3 regions of the Ensifer sp. ENS03 genome follow, and region 3 is predicted to be linked to each of the others. Evidence: predicted binding sites of a transcription regulator. Region 3 holds the regulator's gene; each other region holds the start of a gene.
The links. The regulator LexA, encoded in region 3, represses DNA repair genes until DNA is damaged. The targets are predictions, from matches to a motif close to TGTTCNNNNTGTGTTCNG.
Positions count from the first base shown of each region.

Region 1 (10,727 bases), on a different contig from region 3:
AGTTCATGAGCCTGGTCAATACGATCCGCAACACGCTCGTCCCGGTGCACAAGGAAGGCTACCGCTTTGTTGCGATCTTCTTCGTCGTGTCGCTGGTGCTTGGCTTCCTGTGGGAGCCGTTGATGTGGATCGGCTTCGTGCTGACCGCGTGGTGCGCTTACTTCTTCCGCGACCCCGAGCGCATGACGCCGCTCGACGACGATCTGGTGATCAGCCCGGCCGACGGCCGCGTCTCGTCGATCGCGACGGTCCTGCCACCGGAAGAACTGAACCTCGGTTCGGAACCGATGCTGCGCATCTCCGTTTTCATGAATGTGTTCAACTGCCACGTGAACCGCGCGCCGATGGCCGGCACCATCACCCGCGTCGCCTATCGCGCCGGCAAGTTCGTCAATGCCGAGCTCGACAAGGCGAGCCAGGAGAACGAGCGCAACGGTCTGGTGATCGATACAAAACACGGCGCCATCGGCGTCGTTCAGATCGCCGGTCTCGTTGCCCGCCGCATCCTGTGCTGGAAGTACGAGAACGGCTCGCTGGAGGCCGGTGAACGCTTCGGCCTGATCCGCTTCGGCTCGCGTCTCGACGTGTTCCTGCCGGCCGGCTCCGAGCCGCGCGTCAGCGTCGGGCAGACTGCCGTTGCGGGCGAAACCGTGCTCGCCGAGTTTGGCTCGGCCAAGGGCCCGGTCATCAGCCGCCGCGCATAAGGAGTGTCTATGGAAGGCTCTGAACAGGAAAAACCGATCGACACGCGGCAGGCGTCCGAGGACGCCAGCGGCTCGAGCGATACCGCACGCGGCCCACGGCTGCGCGAAATCCCGCTACGGTTGATGATCCCCAATCTGATCACCGTGCTCGCGATCTGCGCCGGCCTCTCGGGTATCCGGCTCGCCTTTGAAAACCGCATCGAGCTTGCCGTTGCCATGGTGTTGCTCGCCGCCTTTCTCGACGGCATCGACGGCCGTGTCGCGCGCGCCCTGAAGGCGACGTCGAACTTTGGCGGCCAGATGGATTCGCTCGCCGATATCATCAACTTCGGTGTCGCGCCGGCCCTCGTGCTCTATGTCTTCATCCTCGACCAGGCGCGTTCGATCGGCTGGATCGCGGCACTGATCTACGCGATCGCGATGGGCCTGAGGCTCGCCCGCTTCAACGTGATGGCGGAGCGCCAGGTCAAGGCGTCCTGGCAGTCGGAATATTTCGTCGGCGTGCCGGCGCCCGCGGGCGCCATGCTGGTGCTGTTGCCGGTCTATCTCGGCCTCCTGGGCCTGGCGCCAGAACGCACCTTCGCGCTCATCGCATCCGCCTACACGGTGCTGATCGCCTTCCTGCTCGTCAGCCGTCTGCCGGTCTGGTCCGGCAAGTCGGAAAACAGCCGCGTGCGCCGCGACCTCGTTCTGCCGGCCATCCTCGGCGTCGTCTTTTACGTCGCGACGCTGATGACCTACACATGGGAAACGATGGCGGTGACGGCGCTTGGCTACCTGATCACGCTGCCCTTCGGCGCGCGATCCTGGCAGCGCAAATATGGCGGCGATTGGCCTGCCCATCCTTCGACCGGCGGCGACGGCCTGCCGGGCGACAAGGACTAACGCAAGTCCGCGAGAGGCGTGAATGGCTTTCCGACCGGCAATGCCCAAAATGAAAAGGCCACCGTGACGACACGGTGGCCTTTCTCATTTGAGCGGTGTGACGAAGCTTATTCCGGCAGCCGGTAGTCGACAATCTTGTCTTCGCGCGCGATGTAGAGCTTGCCGGTCTCGGTCTGGTTGGGGCCAACCAGCGGCAGCAGCTTGGCTGCGACTTCCGAAGGATGCGGCACGGTTTCCGGATCCTCGCCCGGCATCGCCTGAGCGCGCATCGCCGTACGGGTGGCGCCGGGGTCGACCGAGAGGATGCGCAGCGGCAGGCGCTGCGTCTCGCCGGCCCAGGTACGGGCCAGAGCCTCGACGGCAGCCTTCGAAGCGGAGTAGGGCCCCCAGAAGGGCTTGCACTTGTGTGCAGCGCTCGACGACAGGATCAGCGCACGGCCGGCATCCGACTTGATCAGCAGCGGCTCGAGCGAACGGATCAGCCGCCAGGTGGCGTTGACGTTGATGTTCATCACCTTGTCGAACACCTTCGCCTCGACATGCCCGATCGGCGAGATCGTGCCAAGCACGCCGGCATTGGCAACGAGGATGTCGAGTTTACCCCAGCGTTCGTTGATCGCGCCACCGAGCTTGTCGATCGCCGGCATGTCGGCAAGGTCGAAGGGCACCAGCGTCGCCGAGCCGCCCACCGCCTTGATCGCGTCGTCGAGTTCTTCGAGACCGCCGACGGTGCGGGCGCAGGCAACCACATGGGCTCCGGCCTTGGCCAATTCGAGAGCGGTGAAATAGCCGATACCGCGCGATGCGCCGGTGACCACGGCCACCCGGCCTTTGAGATCGATCGTCATTTTTCTGTCTGATTATCCGTTGCTGGCGAGAACCGAGAGTTTGCGGACATTGCTGGCGCCTTCCTGGTCGAGAAGGCGGGTCGGATAGTCCCCGGTGAAATAGTGGTCGGTGAACTGCGGCGACTTCGGATCGCGCTTTTCGCCGCCGACCGCCTCATAAAGACCGTCGATCGACAGGAACTCGAGCGAGTCCGCGCCGATGTAGCGGCACATGGAGGCGAGGTCCGCATGCTGGTTGGCGAGCAGCTTGTCACGATCCGGCGTGTCGATGCCGTAGAAGTCCGGATGGAAGATCATCGGGCTCGCGACGCGCACATGCACCTCGCGCGCACCGGCCTCGCGCATCATCTGCACGATCTTTACCGATGTCGTGCCGCGCACGATCGAATCGTCGACGAGGATGATGCGTTTGCCCTCGATCATCGCGCGATTGGCGGAATGCTTGAGCTTGACGCCGAAGGCGCGGATCTGCTGCGTCGGCTCGATGAAGGTGCGGCCGACATAATGGTTGCGGATGATACCGTATTCGAAGGGGATGCCACTCTGCTGGGCATAGCCGAGGGCGGCCGGCGTGCCGCCGTCCGGCACGGGAACCACGACGTCGGCCTCGACCGGCGCTTCCTTGGCGAGGTTGATGCCCATGTTCTTGCGCGACACATAGATGCTGCGGCCGCCGACGACCGAGTCCGGCCGGGCGAAGTAGACATATTCGAACAGGCAAAGACGCTCGGGCTGCGAAACCTCCGGCTTGCGCGCGTCGATGGTGATCGAACCGTCGGGCTGGATCTCGCAGATGATGACTTCGCCGTTCTCGACGTCGCGGACATAGGTCGCGCCGATGATGTCGAGTGCGCAGGTCTCGGAGCAGAAGATCGGTTTGCCGTCGAGTTCGCCCATCACGAGCGGACGGATGCCGATCGGATCACGTGCGGCGATCAGCTTCGTGCGCGTCATCGCCAGCATCGAATAGCCGCCTTCCATCTGGCGGATGGCATCGATGAAGCGGTCGGAAGAGGAGGACTGCTTCGAGCGGGCAATCAGGTGCAGCACGACTTCGGTATCCGAGGTCGACTGACAGATGGCGCCGTCGGCGATCAGCTGCCGGCGAAGCGTGAGGCCGTTGGTGAAGTTACCGTTATGGGCGACCGCAATGCCACCGACTTCGAGTTCGGCAAAGAGCGGCTGCACGTTGCGCAGCGCCACTTCGCCCGTCGTCGAGTAGCGGGTGTGGCCGATCGACATGAAGCCCGGCAGTTTCGCCAGCGTCGCCGGATCCGTGTAGTGGTCGCCGACGAGGCCCATGCGCTTCTCGGTGCAGAACTGCTTGCCGTCAAAGGTGACGATGCCGGCTGCTTCCTGGCCGCGATGCTGGAGCGCATGCAGGCCCAGCGCCGTCAGCGCCGCCGCGTCCGAGTGCCCCAGTATGCCGAAGACGCCGCACTCTTCGTGCAGCTCGTCGCCTTCGAGTTCATCGTGGATTTCGATGGATCTATCGGTCATCACAGTCGCCTTTGCTCCGTACCGGTGCGCATATCGTGATCAGGCCCGCCGTCTTCAAGCAATCTTAGCTGAAAACGGCTGCAAGCGTTATTCCCCAAAAGGACAAAGCCCGCGGGGCGGGCTTTGTCGGCAAATCGTTCCTGTCTCAGCCGTTGGTGGCCGGGGCGTCGTCGGCGGGCGCCTGGTCCGGCGTCGTCGCAGGTGCCTGGCCGGGCGTCGTTGCCGGCGCTTCGCCTTCGCCTTCGCCGGTCGTGTCCTTGCCGCGCAGGCGATCGAGAATGGTGGCGTCAGCTTCTTCGGGCAAAAGCGCGATCAGCTTGTTGCCGAGATTGTCGAGCAGCGGCTTCGACTTGGCCTGGGTGACCCAGGTCGGCTGCTGCTGCGGAGCGACGAGCCAGTTGAAGAACAGCATGGCGACGACGACCAAAAGGATGCCGCGGGCAGCGCCGAACAGGAAGCCGAGCGTGCGGTCGAGCGCGCCGATGCGGCTGTCGATGATGAAATCGGCGATCCGCATGGTGATGAAGGAGATGATGATCAGCGCGATCAGGAAGATCACCGCCGCCGATCCGATCATCGCGACCGTGTCGCTGTTGGTATACTGCTTCGCATAGGGCAGGAGATGCGGGTAGAGGAAGTAGGCGGCAGCCGCCGCACCCACCCAGCTCGCGACCGAAAGCACCTCGCGCGAGAAGCCTCGAACCATGGCCAGGATTGCGGAAAACAGGGCGACGCCGAGAACGATACCGTCGAGAATTGTAATGGGCATTTTGTCCTTACTCCGGACCCGGTTCGTCCGGGTCTCCTCAAGCCTATCCGCCATCGGCCCTGAGTTCAGGGCATTTGCAGCCTGTTTGCGGCCCTTAAAGAGCGGCCTGCGGCATCCGCATCTTTCAGTCTTCGTCCTCCACCGGTCTCAGCGCGTTTCGCGACCCCGCGATGCGCGCCACCAGATCGGGCAGGCTTTCCATCTCGCTCCAGCGGCCATTGCCGTTTTTCGGCAGTTCGGTCGAAGCGGACGGCAGGACCGCCTGGGAGAACCCGAGCTTCTCGGCTTCCTTAAGGCGTTGTGCGGTATGCGCAACCGGCCGGATGGCACCCGACAAGCTGACTTCGCCGAAATAGACGCAATCCGCCGGAAGGGCAAGCCCGGCAAGCGATGAAACCAGTGCGGAAGCCACAGCTAGATCGGCCGCCGGCTCGGAAATGCGGTAGCCACCGGCGATGTTGAGATAGACGTCGTGCTGGCCGAGCCGCACGCCGCAATGGGCTTCCAGCACGGCAAGGATCATCGAGAGCCGTGCGGAATCCCAGCCGACGATGGCGCGTCTCGGCGTGCCGAGCGAGGTCGGGGCGACCAGCGCCTGCACTTCGACGAGAACCGGGCGGGTGCCTTCCATGCCGGCAAAGACGGCGGCGCCCGGCGATTTCTCGTTGCGTTCGCCGAGAAACAGTTCCGACGGGTTGGCGACCTCGCGCAGGCCCTTGTCCGACATTTCGAACACGCCGATCTCGTCGGTCGGGCCGAAGCGGTTCTTGACGGTGCGCAGGATACGATAGTGATGGCCGCGGTCGCCTTCGAAATAGAGCACGGCGTCGACCATATGCTCGACGACGCGCGGACCGGCGATCTGGCCCTCCTTGGTCACATGGCCGACGAGCACGACGGCGGTTCCCGTCTGCTTGGCAAAGCGGATCATCGCCTGCACGCCGGTGCGAACCTGGGTCACCGTGCCCGGCGCGGAATCGACGATGTCGCTCCAGAGCGTCTGGATCGAATCGATGATCACGAGATCCGGGCGCTTGCCTTCCGACAGCGTCGCCAGAATGTCCTCGACGTTGGTCTCAGCAGCGAGCAGCACATCGCTGTCGGCAGCCCCCAGCCGCTGGGCGCGAAGACGCACCTGCGCCACAGCCTCTTCGCCCGAGACATAGATGACGCGATGCTTGCGGCGCGAGAGCGCGGCCGCTGCCTGCATCAGCACCGTCGACTTGCCGATACCGGGATCGCCGCCGACGAGCAGCGCCGATCCGCGCACGAAGCCGCCTCCGGTCACCCGGTCGAGTTCCGAGATGCCTGTCTGGATGCGTGGCGCGTCTTCGATCTCGCCCGAGAGGGTGGTGAGTGCCACCGGGCGTCCCTTCTTCGGCGCGCGCGACGGACCGCCGCCGATGCCCGCCGTCGGGTCATCCTCGATGATCGTGTTCCACTCGCCGCAGCCTTCGCATTTTCCCACCCAGCGAGTGTGGATCGTGCCGCAGTTCTGGCAGATGAATTGGGTACGCGCTTTCGCCATCGGCATCGACTTTCGGAATGTGAGACCGCCGACGTCGCGAGGGGACGTCGGCGGCAAAGAATCACCTGTATCGTCACATAATGCCGCAAAGTGCGGAACAAAAGGTGAATTTCTGCAAGAATGACCGAAAAATGAGGTGAAGGAGCGCGTCAGACGCTGTCGATATAGTGCCTGATATAGCGGCGGCCGAGGCTGGTCAGCATCTCGTAGCCGATCGTCCCTCCGGCGCGCGCGACATCGTCGATGGCGATGTGCCGGCCGAAGAGCTCGATGTAATCACCCGGTCGTACCGCGCTTTCAGGAAGGTCCGTGACGTCGAAGAGACTGAGGTCCATGGTGACGCGCCCGACATGCGGGACCTTCTGGCCGTGCAGGAAACCGAAGGCCCCTGATGGCGTTGCCTGCCTGAGCGTGACGCCGCCGCCGGAGACGGAACGGTGATAGCCATCGGCATATCCCACAGCCACCGTGGCGATGCGACTGTCGCGGTCGAAGCGGGCAGAGGCGCCATAGCTCGCGGTGCCGCCGGCGGCCACGTCTCGCACCTGGATGATCCGTGCTTCGGCGGTCACGACCGGCTTCATCGGGTTGGGGATGTCGTTCACCGCCTCGCCGCCATAGACGGCGATGCCCGGCCGGGTCAGGTCGAAATGATAGTCGGGCCCGAGGAAGACGCCGCCGGAGTTGGCAAGGCTCGCATCGACCCCTTCATAGGCAGTCGACACCTCATGGAAGCGACGGAGTTGAAGGCCATTCAGCCGATGGTCCGGATCGTCGGCGCTGACGAGATGGCTCATGATCAGCACCGGCGAAAAGCTTGCCGGTCGCGCCGGGTCTGTCGCAAGCGCAACGGCCTGCTCGACCGTAAGGCCGAGCCGGTTCATGCCGGTATCCACATGCAGCACGCAAGGGTGGTCGCCACGCTCGGAAAGGGCGGCCATGAACACCGCCAGCTGCTCGTCCGAGTTGATGACCGGCACCAGATCGTTGTCGAAGAACAGCGCCTCGTTGCCCGGCCACATCCCGGCGAGAATGTAGATCCGGCCGTCCGGTGCAAGCGGACGGAGTGCTGCGCCTTCCTCGGCATTGGCGACAAAGAAATCGCGGGCGCCGGCCGCATAGAGGGCAGGGGCCGCCTGCGCGATGCCGATGCCATAGGCATCCGCCTTGAGCACGGCTGCGGCACGCGCCTTGCCGGAGCGCTTGTTCATGGCCCGCCAGTTGTCGACAAGCGCGCCAAGATCGATCGTGAGCCGGTTGGAAGCGGAAAGGAAGTCTGGAGGAAGCATGCCGGGCACTCTGCGTGGATGATCCAGGATCAATACAGCCAAGCGCAGAGCGTCGCAAATATTCCCCTGTCGCGGCGCCCTCGCGGATGGACCAGGCAAACGAGCACTTTTGTGCAAGACGCAGCCGCGCAGGCGCACTATGGTTTTGCCATGCAGACAATTTCGCAGGAAGAAGCCATCGATGTCATGCCGATAGAGGGCGCCGAGCGCACGCGCTTCTGGCGGGATTCCCGCTTCATGGGCATGGAATGTCTGACGGCGACCTTCATCACCCATGAATTTGCGCCGCACGCGCACGAAACCTTCAGCATCGGCGCCATCGAGGCCGGCTCGCAGATCAGCAAGATCAAGGGCGAGCGTTCGGAGGCCGGCCCCGGATACTTTTATCTGATCAATCCCGACGAAATTCACGACGGTCATCCGGGCGGCAGCGGCTATCGCTATCGCATGGTCTATCCGAGCGCCGAACTGCTGGTGAGCATCATCGAGGATGTCACCGGACGCGCTTTCAAGGGCACGCCATCCTTCTCCAAGCGTGTTTTGCAGGCGCCGGACCTGGCTCTTTCCTTCCATCAGGCCCACCGCACGCTCGAAGTGTCGGGGGCGACGCTCGAGGCGGAGGAAAAAATGTTCGCGGTGCTTGCCGCGATGTTCGAGCGCCACGGCAGCACGATCATCACGCCGATCGAAACGCGCGAGCAATCGGCCGTGCACCGGGCGCGCGACTTCCTGGCGGAAAACTATGCGGAGGACGTCGGGCTCGAGGAACTGGCGAAGGTCGCCGGCCTCAGCCGCGCCCACCTCATCCGCGCGTTCCGCAAGGAGTTCCACATCACCCCGCATGCGTTCCTGACCGACAAGCGCGTGCGGGCGGCAAAGACGCTGCTGCGGCACGGCTGGTCGGCGGTGGACGCGGCCTATCAATGCGGCTTCGCCGACCAGGCGCATTTCAGCCGTCATTTCAAGGCGCGCACCGGCGTCACCCCTGGGGCCTTCCGCGCCGGCTGATCACTTTCGTTCAAGACGATCCGCAGCCCGAGTCCTAGAACACTCGGGCAATTGCGATCGCGCGCCTGTGTGGATAGGCGGCGCATCGCGCGAATGGAGACGTGGACGTTGCAGGAAAGAAGTGCTTTCCAGGAATTTCGGGCCGCGGCGGTTGCTATGACGCCGCTGATCGTCGCGGTCATGCCGGTCGGCCTCGTGTTTGGTGCGGTGGCGGCGAGCAAGGGACTTGCGCCGGCCGAGGTGGCGCTGATGAGCGCGCTGGTCTTTGCCGGCGGGTCCCAGTTCGTCGCGATGGATATCTGGACGCATCCGGCGTCCTGGGCAGCGCTTGGCTTTTCGGCGCTGCTCGTCAACATCCGCCATGTGCTGATGAGCGCTTCGATCGGCGGCAAGCTCGATAGTTTCTCCGGCCCGGCGCGCTATGCCTCGATGCTGCTTCTGGCCGACGAGATCTGGGCCATGGCCGAGATGCGGGCGAGCAACGGCAAGCTGACGCCTGCCTGGTATGCGGGCCTTGCGGTGCCTTTCTACTGCCTTTGGGTGCTGACGAGCCTTGCGGGCGCGTTGCTTGGGGCCTTCCTGGGCGATCCGAAGGTTACCGGCCTCGACTTTGCGTTCCCCGCCGTCTTCATCGTGCTGGTCATGGGGTTCTGGAAAGGACGGGAGACGGGTGCCGTTCTGGCGGCTAGCGCTTGTGCTGCCGTGCTCACGCATCAGTTGCTGCCAGGTGTCTGGTACATCGCTGCCGGGGCTGCGGCCGGGGTCGTGGTCGCGCTTCTCTCCGGTGCACGCAAGGAGGCCCATGCATGACCGTCGATCCAAATACACTGCTTGCCATCGTCGCCATGGCGGTTGCGACGATCGCGACCCGCATCGGCGGCCTCGTGCTGATCCGGTATGTGACGATCGGGGAAAGCCAGAAGCGCGCACTGGAGGCGATACCGCCGGCCGTGCTGATGGCGGTTATCGCGCCGACGGCTTTCGTGACTGGCCCGGCGGAAACGATCGCCGCTGCCGCGACGGCCGTGGCCGCCATGCGGCTGCCGCTCCTGGTATCGGTCGCCGTCGGTGTCGTCTCGGTAGCGCTGCTGCGCCTCGTGTTCTGAGAGGTTTGTGCTGGCGCGGCGCGCTTCAGCGAAAAGGCACGTGCCATTTGAAATTGAGAGCGGGCTGGGAAACCGCAAACATTTTTCCCAGCCCGCTCCGGCCGCCCCCACGGAACCCTAGTGTTCTTCGTACTGGGTGAAGGATGGATCGGCGAGATCGGTGAAGCGCGTGAATTCCGACTGGAAGGCGAGTTTCACGGTACCGGTCGGTCCGTGACGCTGCTTGGCGATGATCACGTCGGCCGTGCCCTTCACCTGCTCCATCTTCATCTTCCATTCTTCGTACTTCGGGTCGAACTCGTCGCGCGGCTCCAGGTTCTTCACGTAGTATTCCTCACGGAACACGAAGAGCACGACGTCGGCGTCCTGCTCGATCGAGCCCGATTCACGAAGGTCGGACAGCTGCGGCCGCTTGTCTTCGCGGCTTTCGACGCCACGGGAGAGCTGCGAGAGCGCGATGATCGGAACGTTCAGCTCCTTGCCGAGCGCCTTGAGGCCGGTGGTGATCTGGGTGATTTCCTGCACGCGGTTGTCGCTGGATTTGCCCGAGCCGGTCATGAGCTGGATGTAGTCCACCACCAGGCAGTCGAGGCCGCGCTGGCGCTTCAAGCGCCGGGCGCGGGCGGAAAGCTGGGCGATCGAGATACCACCGGTCTGGTCGATGTAGAGCGGCACCTTCTGCATCATCTGCGAGCAGGCGACGAGCTTTTCGAAGTCGGCCTCGGAGATGTCACCGCGGCGGATCTTCGAGGAGGAGACTTCGGTCTGCTCGGAGATGATACGGGTGGCGAGCTGTTCGGACGACATTTCGAGCGAGTAGAAGCCGACGACGCCGCCGTTCTTGGCCTTGAACGAGCCGTCCGCCTGGACTTCCGGCTCGTAGGCCGCAGCAATGTTGTAGGCGATGTTGGTGGCAAGCGAGGTCTTGCCCATGCCGGGGCGTCCGGCAAGCACGATCAAGTCGGAACGCTGCAGGCCGCCCATCCGGCCATCAAGCGACAGGATGCCGGTTGAAATGCCCGAAAGGCTGCCGTCGCGCTCGAAGGCCTGGCCGGCCATGTCGATGGCGAGCGCCACGGCGTCGTTAAAC
Region 1 covers NZ_JACVAV010000001.1:1,172,905-1,183,631, forward strand. Annotated here, with positions in the region: gene IB263_RS05760 (phosphatidylserine decarboxylase) at 6-704, shown strand; gene pssA (CDP-diacylglycerol--serine O-phosphatidyltransferase) at 714-1,589, shown strand; gene IB263_RS05770 (SDR family NAD(P)-dependent oxidoreductase) at 1,697-2,437, opposite strand; gene purF (amidophosphoribosyltransferase) at 2,450-3,937, opposite strand; gene IB263_RS05780 (CvpA family protein) at 4,083-4,706, opposite strand; gene radA (DNA repair protein RadA) at 4,831-6,234, opposite strand; gene alr (alanine racemase) at 6,384-7,523, opposite strand; gene IB263_RS05795 (AraC family transcriptional regulator) at 7,674-8,531, shown strand; gene IB263_RS05800 (AzlC family ABC transporter permease) at 8,688-9,341, shown strand; gene IB263_RS05805 (AzlD family protein) at 9,338-9,637, shown strand; gene IB263_RS05810 (replicative DNA helicase) at 9,755-10,727, opposite strand, start outside.
Region 1: a site for LexA is predicted at 6,328-6,345, ahead of radA (DNA repair protein RadA). Genes of this name have one in related genera too.

Region 2 (10,727 bases), on a different contig from region 3:
GGCGCTGTCGGTTCTTTCAGCGGTCGAAGGTCTGAAGCTGGTGACGCCGGCGCTGTCGGAATATGTCGTGCCGATCGCGGTGGTCATCCTGTTGATGCTCTTTGCGGTGCAGTCGAAGGGAACCGCGGCGGTCTCGAACTTCTTCGGTCCGATCACGCTCGTCTGGTTCCTGGTGATGGGCGGCATCGGTTTCGTGCACATCTCCGACGACTTATCGATCTTCAAGGCCTTCAATCCCTACTACGCCGTGAGCTTCATGCTCAGCGAAGGCTATGTCGGCATCATCGTGCTCGGCGCCGTCTTCCTGACGGTGACCGGTGCAGAGGCGCTCTACGCCGACCTTGGCCATTTCGGCCGCCGGCCGATCCAGTGGGCCTGGTTCCTGATCGTCTTTCCGGCATTGACCCTCAATTATCTCGGCCAGGGCGCCTTCGTCCTGAAGAACCCGGAAGCGATGTCCGACCCGTTCTTCCTGATGTTCCCGAAATGGGCACTGCTGCCAGTGGTCATTCTGGCGACGGCGGCAACCATCATCGCCAGCCAGGCGGTGATAACCGGTGCCTTCTCGCTGACGCGCCAGGCGATCCACCTCGGCTTCCTGCCGCGCATGGCGATCTTCCATACGTCCGAGACCCATACGGGCCAGATCTACCTGCCGAACGTCAACACGCTCCTGATGTTCGGCGTCATGGCGCTGGTCTTCGTCTTCGGTTCGTCCGAATCGCTGGCGACCGCCTACGGCATCTCGGTGACCGGCGCGATGGTGGTGACGACGGTGCTTTCCTTCGAGTTCCTGCGCATGCGCTGGAACTGGTCGGCGCTTGCGGCCGCCGCTGTGCTGTTGCCGCTCTTCGCGCTGGAGTTCATCTTCCTCGGCGCCAACATGCTGAAGATCCACGACGGCGGCTATGTTCCGGTGCTGATCGCCGCCACCTTCATCATCATCATGTGGACCTGGCGGCGCGGCACCGAAATCCTGCACGCCAAGACCCGCCACATCGACATTCCGCTAGCGAGCTTCATCAAGTCGATCGAGCGCAAGAGCGAACATGCGCCCGTGGCCGTGCCTGGAACCGCCGTGTTCCTGACGAGCGATCCGGAATCGACGCCGGCCGCACTGCTCCACAACATCAAGCACAACCACGTGCTGCACAATCAGAACTTCATCCTGACGATCCGCACGGCCAATACGCCGAAGGTGCCGAAGTCGGAACGGGTGAGCATGCAGCCGTTGTCGGACCGGTTCACATTGCTCGAAATGCGCTTCGGCTTCATGGAAACGCAGAACGTCTCGCAGGCGCTCGGTCTCTTCCGCAAGTCGGGTCTGAAGTTCGACATCATGTCGACGTCCTTCTATCTCGGCCGCCGCAAGCTCGTGCCCGATGCCGAGAGCGGCATGCCGCACTGGCAGGACCGGTTGTTCATCGCGCTTGCGAATGCGGCAATCGATCCGTCGGACTACTTCCGCCTGCCGACCAACCGCGTGGTCGAACTCGGCTCGCACGTGATCATCTGACGTTTGCCCGGTCCTTGGCCGGGCCGCGGGATGGGCCGGATATACAACGCAACGAAGCCGCCTTCCGATGGGGAGGCGGCTTCGTTGCGTTGTGGGGGCATCCACCTTTCAGCGACCGCGCATTAACCAAACATCAAGGTTAATGCTTCATTTTCAAAGCACGAACGGAGCAGTCCCGGCGAAGTGTCCGGCTGCTTGATTGTCTAATCTTCCCGCGCGGAATTCTCGACGCTGGCGCATAGCCGGCGCGGGCGAAGCCGTGCCGCCTGATAGCGTTGCGTGGAGTCGGTTGGTGCGTAAGAGTCGGAACCTGCGTCTAAAGTCTCGCCTGAACCCGTCCGCCTGGATGGCGCCCGCGATCATCGGCCTTGCGCTTTATCTCGGCTTTCCCTCGTCTGCGGCCTATGCCGACCTCGCGACCTTCCTGTCCGGCATCAACCGGGGCGGCGAGCGCTGGCGCATGTATATGACGCCGTCGCCGGCCGGCTCGATCCACGAAGCCGAAATGGTGTTTGCCGATCCGGTCACCACGGGCGCGCTTGACGGCGGCGCCGGCATCACCATGCCGGACGGCAGCCGCGTCGCGCTGACCGCGGAAACCAAGCACTCGGGCACGCCCGACGAAGACCGCGTCAACCGTCAGGCCAAGAAGGGTCGCGTCGTTGCCGTGACCCCCGTAACGCCGCCGAAGGATTTCTCCGCCGGCTCCATCCTGCAGCGCACCAGCTCCCTGATAGAGCCAAGCCTGGGGGAGGGGGAGAAGATGGTCTTCGCCAAGTCCCGCATCGAAGGCAAGGAGATCGAGATCGCCACCGCCTTCTACCGGAAGACGCCGCCAAAGGCGGAGCCCGGCGTTTCGCCGATGCTGGCCAAGCTCGTTACCAACGATCGCCCCGACATTCTTGCGACTGCTTACGTCCGGCCCGAGCCGGACTACGCGCGTGAATCGCCCTTCGATTCGATCCTGCGCGAAGACAGGAACGCCGGTCGCTTCATTCCCGAGATTGCGCCGGACGACCACGCCTGGGCCGCCACCGCATTGCCGGGGTCGGTCTTCAGCAAGGAAGAGCAGACCTGCCTGGCTGAAGGCATCTACTTCGAAGCCCGTAGCGAGCCGCTCAAGGGTCAGGCGGCCGTCGCGCAAGTGATTCTCAATCGCGTGCGCAATCCCACCTATCCGAAGACCATCTGCGGCGTTGTTTATCAGAACAAGGCCTGGCGCAACCGTTGCCAGTTTTCCTTCGCCTGCGACATGATCCGCGACCTTATTTATTCCCGCTCGCACTGGAAGACCGCCAAGGAAGTCGCCATGGCCGTCACCGCCGGCAAGATCTGGCTGCCGGAAGTGGGCTCTGCCACCCATTACCACGCAACCTACGTCAATCCGCCGTGGGCGAAGACGATGAAGCGGGTCGGCAAGATCGGCATGCATATATTCTATCGCACCTATGGCGGCGGCTGGAGCTGATCCGCGCCCGACGCGATTCCGCCGCCTTTCCTGCGCACACGCGGAAGGGGGATTCCCGCCGGTCTCCGGCCGGAATCCTGCCGCGACCTTGTCGAAGATCGATGAACGTGTGCTTAACCCATTGAATTTCATGGAAAACATTGTCCACGATCAAGCGACCTGCACGCCTTGACTATGCGGGTGCCTAAAACTATGTTGCGCGCGACTTCAAATGGGGCCGAAACGTGGCTTGTGCGAAGGCCTATTGTATGACCGAAATCGCGGTCTGAGACCCGATAAGGACGACAAGGGAGTAGCCACGTGGCGGAGAAACCTGAAGAAAGTCTGGAAGCGCGGCTGAAGCAGCTCGGCGACAAGATTGAGGCCAAGAGGCCCAATACGCCTGATGTAGCGGAAGCCAGGGCCGCCGAAAGCCGTAAAGGTTATGCGGCGGCGATGAAGCTCTCGAGCGAGTTCATCGCCGGCATCGTTGTCGGGGCGTTTCTGGGCTATCTTTTGGACCACTTTGCGGGTACAGGGCCGTGGGGATTGATTATCTTCCTGCTTCTCGGCTTCTGCGCTGGCGTGCTGAATGTGCTGCGCTCGGCCGGTATGGTGGCGACACCGGAAGCCGGAAGAGGCGGTTCTGGGAATGACAAGAAGGACGGCGACGCCCGCTGAGGCGTTGCCCCGAAGAAAACGGTTTCCGCTCTCGGGCGGGTAGAACGAAAGAGAAGCGCGGTGTCAAACGATCCGACCCACCAGTTCTTGGTCAATAAGATTGTCCCGATCGAAATTGGCGGAATGGACTTTTCCTTCACCAATGCGTCGCTGTTCATGGTTGCGACCGTGGGTGTTGCCGCAGGCTTTCTTTATCTGACGACGTCGCAGCGCGGTCTTATCCCGACCCGCATGCAGTCGGTCTCGGAAATGTCCTACGAATTCATCGCCTCGATGCTGCGCGAAGGTGCCGGCAGCGGCGGCATGAAGTTCTTCCCGATGGTGTTCTCGCTGTTCATGTTCATCCTGACGGCGAACCTGCTCGGCATGATGCCCTACTTCTTCACGGTCACCAGCCAGATCATCGTCACTTTCGCTTTGGCGCTGTTCGTCATCGGTACCGTCATTCTCTACGGTTTCTACAAGCACGGTCTCGGCTTCCTGAAGCTCTTCGTGCCGCATGGCGTTCCTGGCGTCCTTCTGCCGCTCGTCGTCGCGATCGAAGTCATCTCGTTCCTTTCCCGCCCCATCAGCCTCTCGGTCCGTCTTTTCGCCAACATGCTGGCCGGCCACATCACGCTGAAGGTCTTCGCAGGCTTCGTCACCTCGCTCAGCGCCCTCGGCGCGGTCGGCATCGGTGGCGCCATCCTGCCGCTCATCATGACCGTCGCCATTACCGGTCTTGAGTTCCTCGTCTGCTTCCTCCAGGCCTATGTCTTCGCGGTACTGACTTGCATGTACCTCAACGACGCTGTCCATCCCGGAAGCCACTAAGGAATAACAGTCGCTCGCTTCCGGCCGGACCTCCGCCGGAAGCGCAATCCTAAGCCGCAACACCATTCGAAGGAGTTCAAACATGGAAGCGGAAGCAGCAAAGTACATCGGCGCAGGTCTCGCTTGCCTCGGCATGGCCGGCACGGCTCTCGGCCTCGGCAACATCTTCGGCAGCTACCTCTCTGGCGCGCTGCGTAACCCGTCGGCTGCTGACGGCCAGTTCGGCCGCCTCGTATTCGGCTTCGCCGTTACGGAAGCTCTGGGCATCTTCTCGCTGCTCGTAGCCCTGCTCCTCCTCTTCGCCGTCTAATATCGGCTGGAGTTTCGGCCGCGACCCGTCAAAAGGTCGCGGCCGCGCATATTCTTGAGTGCACCTGGAGGTGAGCATGTTTGTGACCGCGGCTTATGCCCAGCAGTCAACCACCACTGAAGGCGCCGAAGCACACGATGCCGCTGCGGCCGGTGAGGTGCACACCGAAACGGGTGTGGCTCACGAAGGCGAGGCTGGCTCCGGCGTGTTCCCGCCCTTCGATACGACCCATTTCGCATCGCAGCTGCTTTGGCTCGCGATCACGTTCGGCCTCTTCTATCTCCTGATGTCGAAGGTCATCATTCCGCGCATCGGCGGAATTCTGGAAACCCGTCACGATCGGATCGCTCAGGATCTCGATGAAGCGTCCCGCCTCAAGGGCGAAGCCGACGCTGCCATCGCTTCCTACGAGCAGGACCTGGCAGCCGCCAAGTCCAAGGGTCACAAGATCGCCGACGACGCCCGCGAATCCGCAAAGGCCAAGGCCAATGCTGACCGCACCGCCGTCGAAGCCGACCTTGCCAAGAAGATCTCGGCTGCAGAAGACCGCATCGCCGACATCAAGGCAAAGGCATTGGCCGACGTCGGCGCCATCGCCGAGGAAACTGCAACGGCTGTCGTCAAGCAGCTGATCGGCGGAACCGTCACCAAGGCCGAGATCACCGCTGCCGTCAAGGCATCGGCTGGCAACTGAGGAGCACTGAACCATGCATCTTGATGCAACTTTCTATGCCTTCGTTGGCCTGATCCTGTTCTTCGTCCTGATTGCCTATCTCAAGGTTCCGGGCATGGTCGGCAAGGCGCTCGACGCCCGCGCCGAAAAGATCGGCAACGAGCTGACCGAAGCCAAGCGCCTGCGCGAAGAAGCGCAGGGCCTCGTCGCTGAGTACCAGCGCAAGCGCAAGGATGCCGAAGCGGAAGCTGCCGGCATCGTCGCTGCCGCCCAGCGCGAAGCCGAAATGCTGACCGCGGAAGCCAAGCAGAAGACCGAGGAGTACGTCGTTCGTCGCACGGCTCTTTCGGAACAGAAGATCAAGCAGGCCGAAAGCGACGCGATCAACGCGGTTCGTTCCGCTGCCGTCGATCTCGCGATCGCCGCTGCCGAGAAGGTCATTGCCGCCAAGGCGGACGCCGGCGCCCAGAGCGATCTGTTCAAGAAGGCACTTGGCGACGTCAAGGCACGCTTGAACTAAGCGCTCGGACATTCGATTGAAGAAAGCCCCGCTTCGTGCGGGGCTTTTTTTATGCCTGTCTGCAGAGAACGCGCTGGCCCGAACAATGGGTGGCGCCAGCCTCCGTCAGAGATTTGCGTAGGCGTTTCGCCACATCAGGTTCGGCCGCCGAAGTAGGACCAGCGTTCAAGGGCTAGCGTAGCGCACGTCAGCACGCGCGCCGCCGGTATGGCTTTTGACGCGAGAAAAGCTGTTGACGAGATATGTCGGAAGCGGAACCGAAAACGCCTGCGTAGCGCTGGTCAGGGATTGCGCAAAGGTTAGTCGTCCCGGCGCAGCGGCCGGAAGCTCATGCGGTGCAGCGGGCAGGGGCCGTGGGTCTCGATGGCTCGACGGTGGGTCACCGTCGCATAGCCGGCATGGAGCGCGAAGCCGTAGCCGGGATGTGCGAGATCGGCACGGGCCATCATGCGGTCGCGGGTGACCTTGGCGACGATCGAAGCGGCGGCGATCGACAGCGACCGCGCATCGCCCTTGACGACCGCCTTGGCGTGGCAGGTGAGGCCGGGCGGAACGTCACGGCCGTCGACCAGCACGAAGCGTGCATTCGAGGGCAGGCCGGCCACGGCGCGCCGCATGGCTTCAAGGCTTGCCTTGCGGATGTCGGTGGCGTCGATGGTGCCGGCCGAAGCCGAGGCGATCGACACTTCGGACGTGGCGAGGATTTCTTCGAACAGTTTTTCGCGCGCCTGCGCCGTCAGCTTCTTGCTGTCGTCGAGGCCCGCGGGAATGGCGTCCGGATCGAGGATGACGGCGGCGGCGACCACCGGTCCCGCGAGCGGCCCACGCCCGGCCTCATCCGCTCCGGCGACCGGCCAGAAGCCATCGCCCTTGGCCGAAAGCTCGAAACTGAAATCGGGCGCTTCGATGATATCGGGAAAAAGGGGAGAATCGGACGATCTGCGAGACATAAGTCTAATTCGCATGATCGACCGATTCTCTTCAAGCCCCCAGGTCCGAGTGCGGCGGCGGACGGGGGATTACCGGGGCCCACGGCGGGTAAGGGGCACCGGAACTGCTATGCGATCTGAGGCGCCCCCCATCGGGTTCGCCTGGCGGTGCGGGGCGATCATCTCTCGCTGCGCGCCGATTACGAAATTGCGGATGCTACCAGGCGATCGGAAAGCCTTCAAAGAAGCGAGAGCTGCACCCCCGTTCCGAGCGGCGGCACGAAGAGATCGTCGCGCAGCTGCCGGCGCGTCGGGTTGAAGCCGAGGCGCTTGACCGCCAGGTCGAAGCGGCGGCCAATCTGCCACGCATAGGGGCCGGCGCCCTTCATGCGTTTGCCGAATTCGGCGTCATAGTCCTTGCCGCCACGCATGGAGCGGATGAGCGACATGACGTGCCGGTAGCGGTCCGGATAATTGCGCAGCAGCCAGTCGCGAAAGAGCGGGCTGACCTCGAGCGGCAGCCGCAGCAGGACATAGCTTGCTTCCGTTGCTCCGGCTGTCCTTGCTCCTTCGAGCACGCGCTCGATCTCGTGGTCGTTCAGCGCCGGAATGATAGGGGAAACGAGAACACCGGCCGGGATGCCCGCTTCGGCAAGCATGCGTATCGCCTCCAGCCGCTTGCTCGGCGTAGAGGCCCGCGGCTCCATCGTGCGGGCGAGCTTCCGGTCGAGTGTCGTGACGGAGATGCCGACGCGCACCAGTCCCTTTTCCGCCATCGGCGCCAGGATATCGATATCGCGGGTGACCATCGCTGATTTGGTGACGATCATGACCGGATGGTTGGCGTCCCGCAGCACCTCGAGGATCTGGCGCATGATGCGCCACTCCTTCTCGATCGGCTGATAGGGGTCGGTGTTGGTGCCGATGGCGATCGGCCTCACCTTGTAGTCCTGCCGCGCCAGTTCGCGCTCCAGAAGTCGCGGTGCATCCGGCTTGGCAAACAGCTTCGCTTCGAAGTCGAGGCCGGCCGATAGGCCCATATACGCGTGCGTGGGGCGGGCGAAGCAATAGATGCAACCATGCTCGCAGCCGCGATAGGGATTGATCGAGCGGTCGAAGGAGATGTCGGGAGACTCGTTCCTCGTGATCACCGTGCGCGGCTTCTCGACCTGAACCTCGGTCTTGAACGGCGGCAGATCCTCCAGGCTTTCCCAACCGTCGTCGAACGTCTCGCGGCTGCGCGGTTCGAACCTGCCGGACATGTTGATCCCGGCGCCGCGCCCCCGGCGGCGATCGATGTCGATCCGGAGGCCCGTTGCGCTCATCATCGCTTCGGCCACATCTGCCGTGTTGGCGGGCGCAAGGGCACCCTGCCTGATCTGAGACAGCTCGGTCATTGGAATCTCCCCGGAATCAGATATTTGATCCCGTTTTGTTCTGATTATTTTCCTATCGCGAATGAGGGAACAATTCAAGAACAAAAAATTGGAATTTCGGTTTTGTCGATCAAGGCACCGCTTCGGTCGATGTCCTGGATGTAGCAATTGCCGTGCCGATGCGTTACGAGAAACCATGCTCACGATCATCATGGAAACCCGCGACAACGAAGCCGAACTGGCGCAGACGCTTGCTGTGTTGGTTGCCGGCGCCGTGGAGGGGCTGGTCAGCGATGTGATCATCCTCGATCATGGTTCGAAGGATGGTTCGTCCGATGTGGCCGATGCCGCTGGATGCCGTTTCTGCCGGGATTGGGATCTCGCCGATGTGGTGGGTTCGGCGCGTGGCGAATGGCTGATGTTGCTGGAGCCGGGCGCCCGCCCGATCGGCCGCTGGATCGATGAACTGGCCGAGTACGTGTCGATGAACAAGGCACCGGCCCGCTTCTCCGGTTCGAGACTGCATCGCAGGCCTTTCTTCCGCCGGCTGACCCGGCGGGGAAAGCCGCTGGAGACAGGCTTTCTCCTGCGCAAGAACGATGCTCTTGCGGCCGCCCGCGGCAATACGGGCCTGGATGCCATGACGAATGTCCGCTCTGTCCGCAAGCTCTCGACCGAACTTGTTCCGGCCTGGGTCGCCGTCGAAGCCAGGCGGTAACGCCGGTTCGTAGCGCGCAAAATTAAAGGTGCCAGTCCCGGGGGGACGGCACCTCCAAGCGGCTCTCAAATGACCTTGTTTGGTAGATTTCTATCCGGGCAGCATTCTGGCTACCCGTCGTATCCAACATTGCATTCCGCCTTGGGGGACAGAGGCGGAAGGGTCTTGCGGCGCGAGGAATAGAACGTGCGGCGGTCGTTCCTCGCTGTGTCAACGCTTGGAGACTAACGAGAGGAGAAGCGACCGTCAGTTACTAAGGTAACAGGTCGGCCAAGCCGGAACGGTCCAAGCTCTTCAGCCACGTTTCAGATGCTCGTCGAGCCGCGGCATGATCTCCACGAAATTGCAGGGCATGTGCCGATAGTCGAGCTGTTGCTTGAGGATGCCGTCCCACGCATCACGGCAGGCACCGGGCGAACCCGGAAGGACGAAGATGAAGGTGGCGTTGGCAACGCCGCCAGTTGCCCGCGACTGGATCGTCGAGGTGCCGATCTTCTCGAAGGAGATACGGTGGAAGACTTCGGAGAACCCGTCCATGCGCTTCTCGAACAACGGTTCCAGCGCCTCAGGCGTCACGTCCCGCCCGGTGAAGCCCGTTCCACCTGTCGTGATCACCACGTCGATGTTGGGATCGAGCGTCCAGGCCTTTACCTGGTCGTAGATCTTCGTCTTGTCGTCGGAAACGATGGCGCGCGCCTCAAGCCGATGGCCGGCGTCACGCACCCGCGCTTCCAATGTGTCGCCCGACTTGTCGTCGGCGCGCGTGCGCGTGTCGGAGACCGTGAGGATGGCGATCCCGACAGGAATGAACGGACGCTTTTCGTCGATGCCGGCCATGCTATTTCCCTTTGCCCACTGTCCTGCAGGCGAGAACGTACCACCCGGGGTAGGCCTCCGAAAGAGCGCGCGCTGTCGCAGCCGCGCGCACGTCGCTATCGAAAAGGCCGAAGCATGTGGCGCCTGAGCCCGACATGCGCGTGAGCGCCGTTCCGGCTTCGGTCAATGCCTTGCAGACCGTGCCGATCACGGGCTCAAGGCCCTCTGCCGGCAGCTGCAAATCGTTGCGCATCGTGGCGATGGCAGAGATCCACTCGGCCGCCGTACCGGCTCTGTGAGGCGCAACGAGCGGCGGGTTCGTCTTGTTGGCGAGGGCCCGGAAGACAACCGGCGTCGAGACGGCGACGAGCGGATTGACCAGCACGACCGGTAGCGCGGGGAAATCCGCAAGCGGCGTAATGTCCTCGCCGATCCCCTTCGCGAGCAGTGGCGTGCCGGCAAGACACATCGGCACGTCCGCTCCGAGCTGCAGCGCGATGGCGCCGAGGCGGGAGGGTTCGATCGTCGCGCCCCAAAGATCGAGAAGCCCAAGAAGCGTCGCCGCCGCATCCGCGGATCCGCCGCCAATGCCCGAGGCGAGCGGCAGGTTCTTCTCGAGATGCAGGTGGACCGGCCCGGCCGTGTCGGGGTTAAGCGCCTGCAGTTTGGCGCGCAGCAGATCCCGTGCCTTCAGAACCAGATTGCCGCCCTCAGCGCCGGCATCCATCGGCAACGCGGCGGCAAACGCGCCCGAAACCGTGAAGCGATCCGCATCCGCCGGCGAGAGACCGATGCGATCGCCGCGATCGGCAAAAGTGACGAGACTTTCGAGAAGATGGTGGCCGTCGGCGCGCTGGCCGACGACGTGAAGGGCCAGATTGATCTTGGCGGGGGCTGCACGCGTCAGCGCGAAGCCCGCGATGTCACC
Region 2 covers NZ_JACVAV010000001.1:798,792-809,518, forward strand. Annotated here, with positions in the region: gene IB263_RS03875 (potassium transporter Kup) at 1-1,516, shown strand, start outside; gene IB263_RS03880 (cell wall hydrolase) at 1,863-2,984, shown strand; gene IB263_RS03885 (AtpZ/AtpI family protein) at 3,285-3,644, shown strand; gene IB263_RS03890 (F0F1 ATP synthase subunit A) at 3,705-4,457, shown strand; gene IB263_RS03895 (F0F1 ATP synthase subunit C) at 4,540-4,767, shown strand; gene IB263_RS03900 (F0F1 ATP synthase subunit B) at 4,844-5,461, shown strand; gene IB263_RS03905 (F0F1 ATP synthase subunit B) at 5,475-5,960, shown strand; gene IB263_RS03910 (ribonuclease HII) at 6,260-6,910, opposite strand; gene IB263_RS03915 (PA0069 family radical SAM protein) at 7,129-8,286, opposite strand; gene IB263_RS03920 (glycosyl transferase) at 8,462-8,983, shown strand; gene moaB (molybdenum cofactor biosynthesis protein B) at 9,278-9,820, opposite strand; gene IB263_RS03930 (4-(cytidine 5'-diphospho)-2-C-methyl-D-erythritol kinase) at 9,822-10,727, opposite strand, start outside.
Region 2: a site for LexA is predicted at 8,352-8,369, ahead of IB263_RS03915 (PA0069 family radical SAM protein). Genes of this name have one in related genera too.

Region 3 (10,727 bases):
GTTTGTGGTCACCCGAATCGCCGGCTGCCGTTTACGTCCTTGCCGATGATCTCCCGGATAATGGTCAGGGTTTCCTTCGCCGCCTCCTTGGGTGCGAGTGCGGTATCGGCGACGTTGCTTACCAGCTTCGTCATATCGTGATCGATATCCTTCTCAGCCCAACGCTTGCCCTTCGCAACGGTGATATAGACCGAGTAGGCGTGGTGCATGGTTCCGGGCCGCTCGCCGATGATGTGGAGAATTCCGCGAAACGTGTTGGGATCGGCGTCGGCAAACAGCATCTCGCCAATCCGGTAGCCGGCCCGCACTCTGCCGCTGGTGACCAGGATATTCTTGTCGCTCACCGACACGCCGGCATCGCCGAGCAGCCTGCGCATCTCCTCCAGATAGGGCGAAAGATGGCCGTCATCCATGATGGCCTTGGCGTTCAGACCATCTGAGATGACAATCTGGCCCTTGGGCATATCGCCTTTCCAGGACGTCCTGATCGCGTCAATCGCCCTGATTGAGTCCGGGCTCAGCGTTTCACCGGTCGTCGGATGCGCGATGTAGTCGTTCCGGTCCTTGGACAGGGTGCGAACCGGAACGACGCTGGGCACTGCCGCTATGAACTCCGGCGTAAGCTCGGCCCAAAGAGAGAGTTTGGCGTCGTCATAAAGACCCCTCACTTTCGTCGCGAGCGTCGGGTTGAGATCCCATATCTTCTCACCGTGGCCCGTGGCCAGGTCGACGCCTCTTGCCTCGACCTCCGTCATCATCCGCCTGCCCTCGGCGTAAACGGCGTCCTTGGAGCGCTTGTCCCCCTTGGCGAGGCGGTACTGATAATAGACCCAAAGAGGATCGCCGTATTTTGACGTGTAGCTGTTGTCCTTGCCGACAATTCCAAGGCGTTTGTAGAAATCCCACATCGCATCGTTGACCTTGAAGCCGAACTTATCCCTCACGCGTACGTGGTCCTGAAATGCGGTCGTGAGATAGCTCAACATCGGGTCGTTCTTGGTCGGCAGAGCAATCAGATAGGCCGGATTGGCCGGCATGATCTGATCCTGGCACCAATCCAGATCGTCCAGGCTGACGGTCATGTGCAGGGTCGTACATATATCGAGACCGATGGTCAGCCCATGGAGCTTGCCCATGACCATGTCCTCGAGGCAGCACCGAACGAGTTGTTCTCGGCTCTTGAAGACCTCCGGCCCAATGAAGCCGGCGACGTCGTTGACATGCAGCCATGCGCCTTTCGGCTGCACTTTCGCAAGCTCCATGCCGACAGCCCGGCTGAACCCGTACTTCCGGGACTCAAGCACCATCATGTCGACGCCGTTTGCCGCGCCGTTGGTGAATTCCGAGCCCTGTCCGGTTTCGAAGTAAAGGCCGTACCGCTCCCCTGCCTTGGCGCGCGCATATTTCAGGATCTTCTCATTGGTGATGTCGAAGATCTTGTTGCAATCATCCGTACCGGCAAGGCTCTGGAACACGGTGGAAACTGTGCCGGGGAAGTCTTCGCTTACCTCACCTTGGACGTCGATGTGAGCGAGCACGCACCACGGAATGACGTCGACCAGCTTGAACGTATCCACGATGTCCTTGAGCGCCCGCTCCACCGTGACGACGCTGTCGACGGTGCTGTCCACCGGGTTGGTGCCGATGACGATGTCGCCGGTCGCATAGGAAAACGCATCGAAGACCTGCCACATGATGTCGTCGGGGTGGTCGGTCGGCGAATTCGGCTGGATACGTGCGCCCATGTATCCCTTGGCGCCCAACTTGGTGCCGGGCATGACATTGAAAATCTTCTGGCTGACGGTGATCAACTCTTCATTGCTCATCAGCTTCGGCACGCAGCCGATGGTATCGCTGGTCAGGCCATACATGACGCCTTTGATCTCATCTTCCGATTTGGTCAGAAGAAACTCCTTCAGCTGGCCCATCGTCCAGTCTTTCAGCTTTTCTTGTTGAGCCCTGTCGGTGGTCTGCCAAATCAGTCGTTGCAGATCGTCCTCAAACAGCGGGTGCTGATCGAGGTCTGTGATTTTCGTTCTTGCCAGGAGGGCTCGGGCGTTCGTTCGGGACGTATCATTTTCCGCAGCCACGGCGATCGTCTGGTCTCCTTCCTTGAACGCATTCGCGCATCCCAGAACCTGCCGATAGGTCGTCTCGTCAAAGCCGCCCTTGATCCTGCTGATATAGGCAAAGACGTCCTCATCCCGCTTCACGTCGTTGATCACGAGGTTGCTTGGGCCTGGCGCGGCACGGGCAGCATGACTGTAGGCTGTTAGCGTGGCCGCCGCAGTTCCCGCCACCAGCAGGAGATCGCGCCTGGACAGTGCATGCTGGTCTGAGAACATGCCTTTGCTCATTGCCATTTCCTTTCTGCAAAAGGTCTATCGGCATCTCGCCCGACGGCCCTCTGGTGACCGGCGATCTAAGGAAGGCGCATAAGAGTAAATGCTCGACACGTGTCGCTTGGGCATCGACACGGACCCGGCGAGCCTCGACCAGCCGGGCCTGTCAAAGTCGATTACTGCAGGCTCATCACGATGCGACCGTCGATCTTCCCGGCTTCCATGCGGCGGAAGATCTCGTTGATATTCTCGAGACTATCCCACGAGAAATGCGGCGCGACTTTGCCTTCAGCGGCGAACTGGAGCGACTCTTCCAGGTCCTGGCGGGTGCCGACGATCGATCCACGCACGGTGATGCGCTTAAGAACAGTCTCAAAGACCGGCACCGAGATCATACCTGGGGGCAGGCCGACGAGCGCCATGGTGCCGCGCGAACGCAGGAAACCGAACGCCTGTTCCATCGCAGCGGGCGAGACTGCAGTCACAAGCGCTCCATGCACGCCGCCGGTGGCCTTGATCACCTGCTCGACCGCATCCTTGGCCTTGCCGTTGACTGTCAGGTCGGCGCCCAATTGCTTTGCAAGTGCCAGCTTGTCGTCGAAGATGTCCGCCGCGACGACATGCATGCCCATCGCCTTTGCGTACTGCACGGCCATGTGGCCAAGCCCCCCGATGCCGGAGATGGCAACCCATTCACCGGGACGGACTTCCGTTTCCTTCAACCCCTTGTAAACGGTGACCCCGGCACACAGAACCGGCGCGGCAGGACCGAACTCCAGCCCATTGGGCAGGCTGCCGACGAAATCAGGATCCGCCAGGCCATATTCGGCGAACGTCCCGTTGACCGAGTATCCCGTGTTCGACTGGGCCGCACACAACGTCTCCCAACCGGTGCGGCAATGCGGACAGTAGCCGCAGGCGCTGTGAAGCCAGGGAACGCCGACCCTGTCGCCCTCTTTCACTCTTTTGACACCGGCGCCGACCGCCGAGACATAGCCGACCCCCTCGTGCCCGGGAATGAACGGTGGGCTGGGCTTCACCGGCCAGTCGCCATTTGCAGCATGGAGATCGGTATGGCAAACGCCCGTTGCTTCGTACTTCACGAGGATCTGTCCCGGCTGCGGCGTGGGCACCGCCACTTCTTCGATCGTCAGGGGCGCGCCGAATTGCCGAACGACGGCTGCCTTCATCGCCTGAGCCATTTGCCAATCCTCCTCCAATCGCCGGGCCACGGAGAGGTTTCTTATGGGAACAGTGGGCCGGCAGGGGCCTATCTCACATACGAAAATCGTGTAATTGGCTCGAGCATCATGGCGCTCACAGCCAGTGCCCGGACGTCATTTCCTGCTTGGCGTATACCGCCAACACTTCAACGTGGTTCACGTAGCGCCATCGTCAGGTTGCAGCGTAAACCCGCCGGCAGAGTTCGACAATGGGTGGAGTGCAGAAGCGGTTCAGAGACCGACCGCCTTCGGCGCCCGGCCGGATCGAACAACGCATATCGTGCAACGGCGTTCGAGCGGGCGCGCTGGCGCGCGTATTGACAGGATCGGCGCCGGTCGTGTTGACTGAATGCTACGGGGCCGTAGCTCAGTTGGGAGAGCGCCGCAATCGCACTGCGGAGGTCGAGGGTTCGACTCCCTTCGGCTCCACCAAAACGATCAGAAGGTGCCCGGTTGCCGAGGTATCGGAACAGCGGCTGATTTGTCATCAGCAGATCGCCAGTTCGAGTCTCTCTGGGGACACCACCATGCTAAGCCACCGTCCGGCCTTCGCGAAACGCTGCCCGATCCCGTGGCCACCTGTTTTCAGAGGCTGAACGGATCCCGCGCCGATCGCTTCTCGCTCGGTGCACTGAACGGGTCGGCTTTCTTCTCCTTGGACTTGCGGCCCTCGTCGGCGATGATCTCGTCGACCGCCCGCTGGCATTTCATCAGCTCGTCGGCCGCCGGGCCGGTGCCGCGCAGGCTGAGATTTGCGATGACGCGATCTTCAAACGCGATGGCCAAGGCCCGCTTGCGCACGAAGCCCGTCAGGAACTCGGCGTCGGTGACGTTCACGAACAGAAACTTTCCGCTCGCATCACCGGCGGCGGTCGCCGAGGCGCTCCAGGGATCGGTCTTGTCGAAGCGGAAGGTCAGGTCGTACTCTTTGCCGACCTCGAGCGACCTCCAGTCGTCGCTGGCGAAGCTCATATAGAGCGGCGACTCGGAGCCCTTGGGATAGAACCCAAGGCGCAAGGTGACCCCGCCGTCGAATACCGACGAGATGAAGCAGGAGCCCTCCATCGAGGTGTCGGATGCAACGGTCCAGCCGTCGACATCCTTCCACTTGATGATTTCGGACTCCTCAGCCGCGGCCGATCCCGCGGCGATCAGACAGCTTACCAATCCGACCAGCAATCTACGCATGCAAAACCCCCGTTTGCCCGCATTTTGATAGGTCCCCCCGTCACTGTCGAGGGTGCCTAGCCGATCCCAGGCAATATTTTAGGAATATTCACCTCTCTGCGGCAAGCGGACGCGCCCATCACATGGCGAAAGGATCTTTCGACGACTTGGTCTGGCCGCCGCCGGCAAAGGGATCGTTGTTCGGCGCATTGCCACCGGCGCCCGCAAAGGGATCGTTCGCCGCTCCCTGACCGCCATTCGGGATCAAGGCGCTCACCGCCTCCTGGCACTTGAACATCTCGCTTACCGCCTTCATCGAATCACGCAGGCTGAGGCTCGCGACGACGCGCCCCTCGAAGGCCAGCGCCAAGGTGTTTTTGCGAACGAATTCGGTAAAGAAGTCGGTGTTGGAAAAGTTGACGACAAGGGCCTTGGCTCCGGTCAGATCAACACCGAACGCAACGGCCGGCCACTGACGACCACGGTCGAGCTGCAAGGCAACATCGTATTCCCGCTGCGGCTCGATGGATTTCCATTCGGCATTGCCGATCGAAAGAAACGCCAGGTTCGTCGATCCCCGCGGATAAAAGCCGATACGAAGGATAGCGCCGGCGTCATAGCTCGTCGCCGCGTAACACGAGCCTCCCAGGGAAGGATCGGATCCCACCGTCCAGGCGTTGATCCGTTTCCAGATATTCGAACGCCCTTCTTCAGCAGACGCCGCTCCAGCCGTGAGCAACAGGCCGAGCACCACCAACGACAATCTATGCATGCAACCACCCCACTTTCCACGCAAAGTTATCTTTTTTTAGAGGCCTGTCGAGACGGTGAAGGCCCTTCCCCGCAGGGATTTTTGCGCGCCCCAGGCCCGATGCGAAAGCTGGCAGCTCCGATGCATTCTCCGCGCCGGTCCATAAAGAACGGCCGAGACGAGGTTGAGATGGAGCGGCTGGCGCAAATCAGCCACAGCCTGCGGGCAAAGAGCTGTTGAACAAGGCAGAGTGATCGCCATGCTTGCTGGACTTCGGAACGAAAGCGCGGTTCACATCGTTTACCACCCCGTAGTCCCACCCCTTCATCAAGTGGACGATCACCGTGCTTGCCGCCCTGCTTCTCGCTTCGATAGTCGCATCGCCCAATATGCCTGACGTCAAGCTCAGTGCCGCGACGGTGGATGAACTCCAGACCGATTTCGAACGGGCCGTGCCGTGCCATCAGATCGATGGACGCAATGTTTGGAAGGGCGCGCTCGCGTTCTACATCCAGTCCTTCGTTTATGACGGCGATACGCCCGTTGCGACCGATGCGGCCGACGCAGTGCTTCCGGAAGACAACAGCGCCGAAACGGTGAAGGAGTTCGAAGACGCCTGCTCGGCCTCGCAAGCGACTTAAGTCTCTCCGCGAAGAGAGCCGCGATTCGTTCGAATCACGCGCGCGACCGGCCTGCCCGGCGCTGTTTTGGGACGCAACCGTCGCCGAAAACCGCCCCGCTCCCGCAAAAGTGACCAATCGCCCCCCACAGAAGCAGCCAATTGCCTGAATTCACGGAATTTTAGGCACTTGCGGAACACATATGGAACAGATAGTGTCTGTTCTTGATTTGTTTCACGCCTCTGGAGCGACGTGCCATGCTGACCCGCAAGCAACAGGAATTGCTTCTGTTCATCCACGAACGCATGAAGGAGTCGGGCGTACCGCCGTCTTTCGATGAAATGAAGGACGCGCTCGACCTGGCGTCGAAGTCCGGCATTCACCGTTTGATCACGGCGCTCGAAGAGCGCGGGTTCATTCGCCGGTTGCCGAACCGGGCGCGCGCGCTCGAAGTCATCAAGCTTCCGGAAGCCTACGCCGCCGGCCAGCAACAGCCGCGCAGAGGCTTCTCGCCGAGCGTGATCGAGGGCAGCCTCGGAAAGCCGCCGGCCGCCGCTCCTGCCACGCCGAAGCCGGCGCCGGTCGCCGAAAGCACGTCTGTTTCCGTCCCGGTGATGGGGCGCATCGCTGCCGGCGTGCCGATCTCGGCGATCCAGAACAACACCCATGACATTACCGTTCCGCTCGACATGATCGGCAGCGGCGAGCATTACGCCCTCGAAGTAAAGGGCGATTCGATGATCGAGGCCGGCATCTTCGATGGCGACACGGTGATCATCCGCAACGGCAACTCGGCCAATCCCGGCGACATCATCGTGGCGCTCGTGGACGACGAGGAAGCGACGCTGAAGCGCTTCCGTCGCAAGGGCGCGTCGATTGCACTCGAAGCGGCCAACCCCGCCTACGAGACGCGCATTTTCGGACCGGATCGCGTGAAGATCCAGGGCAAGCTCGTCGGGCTGATCCGCCGCTACCATTGAATTCCAGGCAGAACGCCGAATCAAAAGAGCCTCGCCACAGAAAGTGGCGAGGCTCTTTCCATTTAAGGCGACCTGAAATCCAGATCGCTTATTCGTGGATCGTGTATTCGCCGAGTTCGCAGAGATCCTGCGTGTCCTCGGTCGTATCGAGGGCCGAGCCTTCCTCGAATTCGAATCGCATGTCGTATTTGCAGACGTCCCGCCCGTCGGATATGGTGATCTCCATGCTCTCGCCGGGGTTCAGGACCTGCCGACCGAAAACATCGTCTTCCCATTCATTGACGCCGACCGGCGACGTATAGAAATTCGTCAGTACCGCGCCGGTGTTGTTCTTCAGCTGGAAAACCAGGTCGTCCGCGCGCGCCTCCATAGCGGTCGCCGCAAAACACGCCAACGCCGTCAGGATCAGTCTCTTTTTCATTGATGCCATTGCCTCCGTTCTTAATGTTGACGGACGCTACCGATGCGGTTGATCTCAGCGGAGTCATCGTTCCCCCTCTACCGAATTCACCGAAGCGATAAGATCCGACGGAGGCATAGGAGACGTGGCTTGCGCGGACGTGGGGTCGCGAATTTTACCGCGCTGCCCTAAGGCAGAACGCCAAACCAAATTTAACGAGGTGAGATTATTGGAGGCCTCGCCCGGAATTGAACCGGGGTACAAGGATTTGCAGTCCTCTGCGTCACCACTCCGCCACGAGGCCTCACAGCTCGGATAACCAAGCGTTGGCGCGGATTTAGAATGATTGCAGAAAAACCGCAAGAGGCATTTTCTGAAAAACGCGCCGTCGAATTGCAGGACGGATACTTTCCACAGAACGATCGACGATGTCCGCCGATCGTCTCCCAGCTGATCTCAGCACCAGGGCGTCGGGCGCCCTTCCCACGGCCGCACGAGCCCCTCGGAAACGAGTACACGTCCAAGAGATTGGTCACCGCGTGTGACCAGGCGCAGTTTCTCGCCGGCCTTGGCATCTGATCGCCCTCCCGCCGAGATCAGCCTGAAGTCGCCAGCATTCAGCAATTCGCGCAGGCGCTGCTTGGCGTAGAAGCCGCGCGAACGCTCCTTGTCGCAGCTTGCCTGGCGGATTCGCGGTGCATCGACATCGGCGACGCGGATCGTCTCGCCATGGAAGACGAAGGTCGCGCCATCGATCACGCAGTTGTCGTTGCGAATGCCGCAAAAATAGAACTGATCGGTACGGATGGATGCCGTCTTCACCTCTTCATTCGGCCGCACGAGAGGGGTTGGCGGCGTGACGCCGACATTCACCGACGGCACCGGGGCGGCCAGGACAACCTTCGTCGCCGGGTTGGGCTTCGGATTTGGTTTGTGCCTATCCGCCTGCTGCGCAACGCGCTCCTGCGCTTCAGGAACCGCGCGCTGAGGCTTCGGCTTCGTTTCCGATCGCGATGCAAAGGCCATGACATCCGAAACCACCGGCCAGTGCCGCAACTCGGCGCGATGGTCGTAGACCATGACGCCGCCAAGGGTGAGCGCTGCGGCCAGATACCACGGCGCCATGCCGCCCTGTTTGCTGGTGCTTCGGCCCGAACTGCGGCGTCGACGTTTCGTAGTGGCTTTGGCCATCGGTCCCCATCCTGATTCGAGACCGCATTATGCGTTTGATGGGTTGCCGAAAAGTTTTCGAGGGCACCCCAACAGAGCGGAAGACCGCGAGGAACCGGTCATTCGCCTGCGCGGCCACGGCCCTTGTTGAGAGATTCGGAATTGCTACGGGACGGCCAAAACTGCCGACCGCCCTGCCCTCGACAACAAGATCGTTAAATCGGCGTCCGCCTCAGGAGCCGTTCGACGAGTTGGCCTTCCCGCGCCAGCGCGCCCACCAGACGGCCAGACGACGACGGCGGCGGCGAACCGAGGGAATGTCGTGGGAAAGCACGATCAGGCCCAACGGTATCATCCAGAAGCCCAGCACGGGCAAGAAACCGAGAAAACCGCAGAACACCAGCAGCGAACCCAGCAGGATGCGCAGCAGCGGTGAGTCGGGCAGCGCGATACGCCATTTGCCCAGCACGATCTGTCGTGTTTGCGGATCAATGCCGAAATGCGTCTGCTTCCTGTTTTTATTCATCATTCCCTATCCGGCGTGTTTTCCCACAATTGGGGACTTCTCCACAGCCTCGCAACGGAACTTGTCATTTTTTTTGAAAAAAGCGCTTGGCAAATCAGAAAAGCATGCGTATTAGCAGCCTCACTTCTGAAGCGCACAGCACAACAGCGGCGCGGATGATCCCTGGTAGCTCAGCGGTAGAGCATTCGACTGTTAATCGACAGGTCGCCGGTTCGAATCCGGCCCGGGGAGCCACTTTCTAAAAGAGCCATTTGCAGCGATGCGAATGGCTCTTTTTCATTTTGCACCTATGTTCTCCAGGTGATCAATCCCCAACCTCCCGATGGTTCTTCATGACAAAGGCCGCGGCGCCGCCCATCATCGTCTGGTTCCGCAAGGATCTCCGCGTGGCCGACAATCGCGCCCTCTCGGCTGCCGCCGGCGAGGCAGCCGTCATTCCCCTCTATATTCGCGAACCCGCCGACAGCGGCAACGGTCCGCTCGGGGCGGCGCAGGCGTGGTGGCTGCACCATTCGCTCGAGGCCTTGGGCGCAAGTCTCGCGCGGCCCGCTTCTCGCCTCGTTCTTCGATCAGGCGCGCCGCTTGACGTGATTGTCGAGATTGCGCGCGCAAGCGGTGCGGAGCGCATCTACTGGAACCGGCGCTACGACCCGAACGGCATCGCCACGGATACCGCGCTCAAGAAGGCGCTGGCCGAGCGGGGAATCATCGCGGAGAGCTTTGCAGGACAATTGCTGCATGAGCCCACGCGGCTGCTGACGACGACGGGCGGCCCCTACCGCGTGTTCACGCCGTTCTGGCGCGCGCTCGAACTAAAAAACGAGCTGGCACCGCCGATCGACCGGCCGCACCATATCGCAGCCCCGGGAGCATGGCCGCGATCGGAACGCCTTGACGACTGGTCGCTGCTGCCGACGAAACCGGACTGGGCGGCGACATTCAGCGAGGTCTGGACGCCGGGCGAAGACGGTGCGGCCACCCGTCTCGAAGAATTCGTCGATGAGAAGCTCGACGCCTACAAACGCTGCCGCGACATTCCCGACGCGGATGGCACATCCCTGCTCTCGCCTCATCTCGCCTTTGGCGAAATTTCGCCTGCGCAGGCCTGGCATGCGGCAGCTGGGCGCCAGGCCGATAGCGGCGAAGGGGCGGCCACCTTCCGCAAGGAACTCGCCTGGCGCGAATTCTCCTATCATCTGCTGTTTCATTATCCGGAGCTTGGCCGCCGCAACCTCGACCGTCGATTCGACCGCTTCCATTGGCTGAACGACGAGGACGATTTCACCCGCTGGACCAGCGGGCTCACCGGATACCCGATCGTCGATGCCGGCATGCGCCAGCTATGGCGCCACGGCTACATGCACAATCGCGTTCGCATGATTGTCGCCTCCTTTCTCATCAAGGACCTGCTCGTCGACTGGCGCAAGGGAGAAGCCTGGTTCCGTGACACGCTGGTCGACGCGGATCCGGCCAACAATGCCGCAAGCTGGCAATGGGTCGCCGGATCGGGCGCGGACGCCGCACCGTTCTTCCGCATCTTCAACCCGC
Region 3 covers NZ_JACVAV010000007.1:49,227-59,953, forward strand. Annotated here, with positions in the region: gene IB263_RS22410 (ethanolamine ammonia-lyase) at 9-2,357, opposite strand; gene adhP (alcohol dehydrogenase AdhP) at 2,519-3,544, opposite strand; tRNA gene IB263_RS22420 (tRNA-Ala) at 3,922-3,997, shown strand; gene IB263_RS22425 (hypothetical protein) at 4,151-4,744, opposite strand; gene IB263_RS22430 (hypothetical protein) at 4,872-5,489, opposite strand; gene IB263_RS22435 (hypothetical protein) at 5,828-6,124, shown strand; gene lexA (transcriptional repressor LexA) at 6,361-7,083, shown strand; gene IB263_RS22445 (hypothetical protein) at 7,172-7,513, opposite strand; tRNA gene IB263_RS22450 (tRNA-Cys) at 7,714-7,787, opposite strand; gene IB263_RS22455 (thermonuclease family protein) at 7,940-8,674, opposite strand; gene IB263_RS22460 (hypothetical protein) at 8,886-9,179, opposite strand; tRNA gene IB263_RS22465 (tRNA-Asn) at 9,339-9,413, shown strand; gene IB263_RS22470 (deoxyribodipyrimidine photo-lyase) at 9,512-10,727, shown strand, end outside.